3 regions of the Paenibacillus sp. 11B genome follow, and region 1 is predicted to be linked to each of the others. Evidence: riboswitches for the same ligand, from Rfam matches in the RefSeq annotation. Region 1 holds a riboswitch; each other region holds the start of a gene.
What was found. A riboswitch is a leader RNA that binds a small molecule or an ion and turns the genes downstream of it on or off. The one in region 1 is predicted to bind S-adenosylmethionine.
Positions count from the first base shown of each region.

Region 2: another riboswitch for S-adenosylmethionine. It lies ahead of mmuP (S-methylmethionine permease); the one in region 1 lies ahead of metA (homoserine O-acetyltransferase MetA).
Region 3: another riboswitch for S-adenosylmethionine. It lies ahead of Q0V21_RS26145 (methionine ABC transporter ATP-binding protein); the one in region 1 lies ahead of metA (homoserine O-acetyltransferase MetA).

Region 1 is NZ_JAUKNS010000008.1:14,030-16,301, forward strand. Features, by position in the region: gene Q0V21_RS27320 (aminotransferase class I/II-fold pyridoxal phosphate-dependent enzyme) at 1-580, opposite strand, end outside; gene metA (homoserine O-acetyltransferase MetA) at 605-1,522, opposite strand; SAM riboswitch class I at 1,757-1,882, opposite strand.
Region 2 is NZ_JAUKNS010000004.1:168,756-171,027, forward strand. Features, by position in the region: partial or broken gene mmuP (S-methylmethionine permease) at 1-1,072, opposite strand, end outside; SAM riboswitch class I at 1,159-1,261, opposite strand; gene Q0V21_RS17640 (Ger(x)C family spore germination protein) at 1,357-2,272, opposite strand, start outside.
Region 3 is NZ_JAUKNS010000007.1:66,353-68,624, reverse strand. Features, by position in the region: gene Q0V21_RS26150 (methionine ABC transporter permease) at 1-214, opposite strand, end outside; gene Q0V21_RS26145 (methionine ABC transporter ATP-binding protein) at 215-1,249, opposite strand; SAM riboswitch class I at 1,377-1,519, opposite strand; gene Q0V21_RS26140 (Cthe_2314 family HEPN domain-containing protein) at 1,647-2,272, opposite strand, start outside.

The DNA.
Region 1 (2,272 bases):
TGATATCGGCACCGAGTTCAATTGGACGCTGGAAGAACGGAGTCAGTAGTGTATTATCCACAATAGTCAGCAAGTTGTGGCTCTTCGCCCAGGAGCATACCGCTTCCACATCCGTAATCATCATTAGTGGATTAGTCGGTGTCTCAATAAATACCGCTTTTGTGTTCGGCTGACGGATACTTTCCAGAGCTGCAAGATCATTGGTATCTACGTAACTTGCTGTCACACCGAATCGAGACAGGATGCGTTCAAGCAAACGATACGTTCCCCCGTACAGATCCAGCGATACAATTAGATGATCTCCTTGACCGAATAAAGCAAAAATCGTTTGCAAAGCTGCCATGCCGGAGCTACAGGCAAAACCTGCATCCCCCGACTCCAATGCCGCCGCTGCTTCTTCCAATACTTTACGGGTTGGATTGGTCGTACGGATATAATCAAACCCCGTGCTTTGTCCAAGCTTCGGGTGGCGAAACGCAGTGGATTGATAGATCGGAAAATTAATGGCACCCGTTACCGGTTCATTGATAGACCCGATTTGAGCCAATCGGCTTTCGATTTTCAACTTGTTGTCTTCCATTGCAGCATCCTCCTGTAGTGTCGATTAGATTTGCGGACCAATATCGTAAGGCGTCTCTTGATACACATAGTAATTGAGCCAATTAGAGAATAATAAGTTTGCATGTGCCCGCCAGGTGGCTGGAGGTACACGGGAAGGGTCGTCATTCGGGAAATAATGTCTCGGTAGCGCAATATCCATGCCTTTGGATGCATCCCGGTCATATTCCCATTTTAATGAAAGCGGGTCATACTCGGCATGTCCGGTAGCGAAAATTTGTTTGCCGTCTTTGGTGGCGACCAGAAAAATACCGGCTTCCTCCGATTCAGCCAAAATTTCCAGACTTTCATTCTTTTCAATATCTTCACGGCGCACTTCCGTATGTCGGGAATGCGGAACGTTAAATACTTCATCAAATCCACGCAGCAAAGGCACGTTGGATCTGTTGATCGTGTGTGAGAATACGCCAAAACATTTTTCATCCAGCGGAACCTTTGGAACTCCGAAATGATGGTATAAACCCGCTTGGGAAGCCCAACATATATGCATAGTCGAAGTCACATTGGTTTTGGTCCATTCGAAGATCTCCTGGATTTCTTTCCAATAGTTCACGTCTTCAAAATCCATTTGCTCTACAGGAGCTCCCGTAATGATCATGCCGTCAAAACGGCGGTGCTCAATCTCGTCAAAGGTTTTGTAGAACAGGTCCAAATATTCCTGGGATGTGTTCTTGGACGTATGAGACTTCGGATGAACCAGAACGATATCTACCTGAATGGGTGTGTTACCTACCAGACGAAGCAATTGAGTTTCTGTCGTTTCCTTAGTAGGCATCAGGTTTAATATAGCGATACGGAGCGGACGAATATCCTGCTGATAAGCGGATGTCTCGTCCATGACAAAGATGTTCTCTCCTGCGAGTACTTCCTTGGCAGGCAGTGTGTCTGGAATTTTGATTGGCATAGTGGTTCTAACTCCTCCTTGAGCATAAATAGATGCAGCCACTGCGGCTGCGATACGATTCGCATCCGAACAGTTATAGGCTGCCATGAGCTTGCCTGCAGGCGCTGAATTGCAACCACATTGCTGGCGGCAAGCTCAAGTTCCTTAGCGAAAATCACTGCTGAGAAGTCGGTGCATATAACAAAGACCTTCCTCGGATTCCGAGAAAGGTCATATGTAAATAGATATGCGCCTCTCTCATCTCTCAGTTACAACAGTGTCAACTTGGACACTTGGTCGCTGCAAGAATTAGCACCGTGCGGTATACCGCCGGTTGCCGGGTTTCATCGGGCCAGTCCCTCCACCTACTCTTGATAAGATTTCGCTTTATTTAATTGTAAAATCTAGTGTGGTTCACCGTTTACTTTAAAACATTAATCCCCTCACGTCAAGGTGTAGTTCAATGTCTGTTCATCTGGATCGGAACCGTTCGTCAGCCGTTGTCATACACTGCTCCAGGGCGCGAAATCGACACATTTTTGCGCTTGAAAGGACTCTGTACCAGCGGTATACTAGACAAGTGTTGTAAACCCTTATGTGAGAGGTGACATATTCAATGGATGGCGACCCGAGGCCTGACTGGCAGCCGAATTCCGACAAACTGCATAGAGAATTGATATCAGCATGCCGGCAGCGGGACGTTACTTCCGTTTGGTTATAAAGCGAACGCAGTCCTGACTTCCAGGATCCGCTGCCGACCGGCTGATCTGT
Region 2 (2,272 bases), on a different contig from region 1:
ACCCGGGGCAATAATGCTGGACAGCAAGGCCAGACCGCCCCCAACCATGCTAATCAGAAGTGCATTCAGCGGTACACCACGCTTGGTCAACCGGGCAAACCACGGAGAGATCGTCTTTTTATCCGCGAGTGACCACAACATCCGCGAAGAGGCATACAGACCCGAGTTGGCAGCAGAGAGAATTGCCGTCAGAATGACAAAGTTCATAATATCTGCTGCATAGGGTACTCCAACTCGCTCCATCACGGCCACGAATGGACTTTCAAGGACACTGGCATCCGACATCGGCAATAACGCAGAGAGAATAACGATCGTTCCAATAAAAAAGAGTATTAAACGCCACAACGTGGTATTGATTGCTTTTGGAATGGTCTTCTCCGGATTCTCGGTCTCCCCGGCTGCAATCCCGATCAATTCCGTGCCCGAGAACGCAAAGTTTACGGCAAGCATCGTCATTAGTATCGCAGTAGCCCCGTTCGGGAACCAACCAGATGCAGTAATATTAGTTAGAAATGGTGCAGGTTCCGAATCAGCCATTGGGATAATACCGAACATGGCTGCGCCTCCTAGAATAATAAAGACCACAATCGTAAGGACTTTAACCGATGAGAACCAGAACTCCGATTCCGCAAAAAATTTGACCGTCAGCGCGTTGAACAGGAAGATCATGAGCGCAAAGAGCGCACTCCAGATCCATACATTCACGGAAGGAAACCAGCGCTGCATCAGCAGTCCGGCTGCTGTAAATTCGGAACCGAGGGCAACCGTCCAGGTTAACCAATACAACCAGGCCACGGTGTATCCTGTTGCTGGTCCGATGTATTTTGCCGCATAGCTATGAAACGCCCCTGTCTCCGGCATATGAACGGACAGCTCACCAAGACAGAGCATGACCAGATAAACGACAATCGCTCCAATCAGGTAAGATAGAATCGTGCCGATCGGTCTGCTGGATGGTATATCCAGAGCTAAGAAATAAACCTGTACCAATGACTCCACCAAGTGAGAGCATAATTACATGTCGTGCCTGCATTTTACGCTGAAAATGCCCAGTATCTTTGTTGTTATCCATGCCTGCTCCCCTGCTTCTTCATCCAGAACAACAAAAAGACACACTCTTCCTGAAGAGTGCGCCGTTACTGACAAATAAAAACAAACGTCCTATCTATCAGGCTGTTCACCCGCTGGAATTAGCACAGTATCGTTCAGATCTGTTGCTGAGGCTTCTAAGGGCCAGTCCCTCCACCTCTCTGGATAAGAAAATGATTTTTTATAAATATAGCGATCTATCATGGTTGTGTCAACTATTAAATATCATCATCCATTTGTGGATAAAGGAAATCTCCAACCCCATCTTTAATCTATCGATGATCCATAATCTGTGATTTTCATTTTCACATCATAGGTCACGGGAATCTGACTAAAGGTTTCATCCCAATTTTTTTTGACCTTTTTCCATACCTTCGGATATTTGATCCGCAACTGCTCTCCAAATCCGGCCACTTCCACCCGATAGGTGTGCTGCATTTTGTTCATAACCTGCTGCATCTGTTCTTTGGCTGCACCAGCGAACTGAACCTCCAATTCATTAATGTACTCTTCCGTCGCAGGAATTTCCGGAGAACTCCAATCTTCCATGAGCTGACCTTCTGATTCAACCTTTACATGAAAAGAAATGTCATCTCCGTGGACTTTTGGCACAATTTTGCTCTTAGTAGACTTGATTTCATAGACTATCGTATGTCCCTTTTTCGGTGCATACGATTTTAAGGCCCCTCCCTTAGCCTCCCCAGTGATCCAGGACAATCCTTGAAGGTCCACCTGATTTAAGCTGCCGATCCACTTTTTCGTTTTCCCTTTATAGACGCCTGCTCCTGAGAATTTATGCTCCCCATCAGCAGTAAGGACATTTTGCAGCAAAAAGCTTGATCCTGACTGCATTTTGCCATCAAGTTTCGCGAGGGATACAGGAGGAAGAATTTTATTGTTACGATATGCATTATTCACCAACCCTCTCAGATAAAAGGCTGGGATTTCTCCCGGCTCCTTGGAGCTAAGAGCATCCAAAGCGCGTCCTTTGCTCACCAGAATAAGGGAACTGGGTCGGATATCATTGTCCCGCAAAATAAAATCAAGCAGCTGCTCCAGACTATATTTATTCGACAACTCTTGGGAAACGACAATAACCTTTAAATGATGACCAATGAGTGGACGGTCTCTTCTTAGAGCAAACTGACGAAAGATCTGAAAAAGGGAATCTCCGGTAAGCTGT
Region 3 (2,272 bases), on a different contig from region 1:
TGATAAATGGCACGGATCGCAGAATGTTTACAATAAACGAAAGTATAGTGTACACCACTTGAGACTTGATTGAAGCCGACCTTGCTGTCATGAACAGCAATACGCCCAGCGGCAAACCAATGATGATCGTGAACAGTCCCGATGCTCCCAGAATTTGCAGTGTTTCAATTGAAGCCTTACCGATTTCTTCCCAACGCACTGTTGAAAAATCCATTTAACGAAGCACCTCCACATCAAGTCCCTGGGCGATTAACTCATGAATGGTGAGGTTAATCTCATCCGACTGTCCCTCAAACCGAACGGTCAGCTGCCCATAAGGAACTTGTTTGATCGTCGAAATGGTGCCTTGCAAAATGGCGAAATCCACTCCTGTTTTGCGAACCGTTCTGGACAAAATCGCCTCATAGGTTTTATTGCCCAGGAAGGATATTTTCACAAGCTTAGAAGATCCGTCCGTCTGCAATGAAACATCTGCACTCGCCAGAGCAGTCTCTTCCAATGCTATCCCCACCTCATGGTCCCGCATCATAAAGTCACGCGTAATTGCATGCTGCGGCTTGAGGAATACTTCCGTCACCGGCCCTTGCTCCACGATGCCTCCCTGATGGATAACCGCCACCTGATCACAGATATTCTGAATCACGTGCATCTCATGGGTGATCAGAACAATGGTGAGGTTGTACTTTTCATTAATATCCAGCAACAACTTGAGAATCGAATCAGTTGTCTGGGGATCAAGTGCCGATGTAGCTTCATCACACAGCAGCACGTTTGGATCACTCGCGAGTGCTCTCGCAATACCCACCCTTTGTTTCTGTCCACCTGACAGTTGGGCCGGATATTTATTGCTGTGGTCCTCCAGTCCAACCAATGCGAGCATTTCCTTCACTTTCCGATCCATTGCATCCTTGGGAGTATTGACCAGCTTCAAAGGAAAAGCCACATTGTCATATACCGTAGCTGAGGATAACAGATTAAAGTGTTGAAAAATCATGCCGATCTTACGCCGTTGTTGTTGCAAATCGGTCTTGCCCAGACTGGTTAAATTGATTCCATCCACCCAAACCTCGCCGGCCGTCGGGCGTTCGAGCAAATTGATACAACGGATCAATGTACTCTTGCCTGCACCGGAATGACCGATAACTCCGAATATTTCACCCTTGCGGATATTCAAATTTAGATCCGATAAGGCCGTCGTACTTTTTGAACCTTTACCGTACGTCTTGGTTAAACCTTTTAATTCAATCAAAATTACTTGCTCCTTCCCACTGCTTACATGTATCTTTACCCGAATGAAAGGAAAACTCCCCTTCGATGTACAAAAAAGAGCCCCTTTTGCAGAAACAAAAAGGGCTCTTCACGTGAAAGATTATACCTTCTCATCTGCCAAAATTGTGCCTTGCACACATTTTGTAGGAATTAGCACCTAACATCTATAAAGAATGACACAGCTGTCATGCAGTTATAAATCGGTTGCCGGGCTTCATCGGGCCTGTCCCTCCGCCGCTCTCGATAAGAAATATTTAATTTATAAGTTCAGTAGTTATAATGTTAATGTCATAAATGTTAATTCCATCTAACTGTCGATCAGGAACTCAGTATAATCCAAGTATTCCGATTTGTCAAAGGGAAATATTTCAAACTAATTACTTTCCGGATTGAGTTATTCCTTGCTTATGCCACTTCTTGTTGATGTAGCCATAGGCTGCTTTTAACGTCTCACATACCATATCCACACCCTGGCGGAGTTCCAAGAGATGCTGATCCAGATCCTCCAGCTTCACTTTCCCTTGCAGAGTCTGGTGCAGCTGCCACAGATCATCCTGCATTTCGGAGTTCATGTAATGAATCTCCATGTTTCGTCGTTTGCGCAATTTGCTCATTGGCTCACGGTAAGAGTCTTTAATCTGGATCAGTTCGTTGGCAAGATCATGATGCAGTTTGTCATATCCGAACTGTCTTAATACGGTAAAATAAGAAAAATGGGTTTTAACATTGGTCGTATTTAGCTCAAATATTTCATTCAACACTGTACCTAACTTATCCAGAATGGCAAAACATCGGATGAAGCCATCCTTATAGAAGTAGACATAACGGGCATATTCCGCTTTTTCGGGTAACGTCATATCATCCGTAGAGCCTGCTTTGACTTTCTGACGAAAATGGGAAGCAGCAAAACAGCTCTGTTCCAGCTCATCCAGCGAGGAGATGAGTCCCTGGGTCCACACATACAGTTTACGATAATCATGGGTTGGATCATGGTCCACATGCA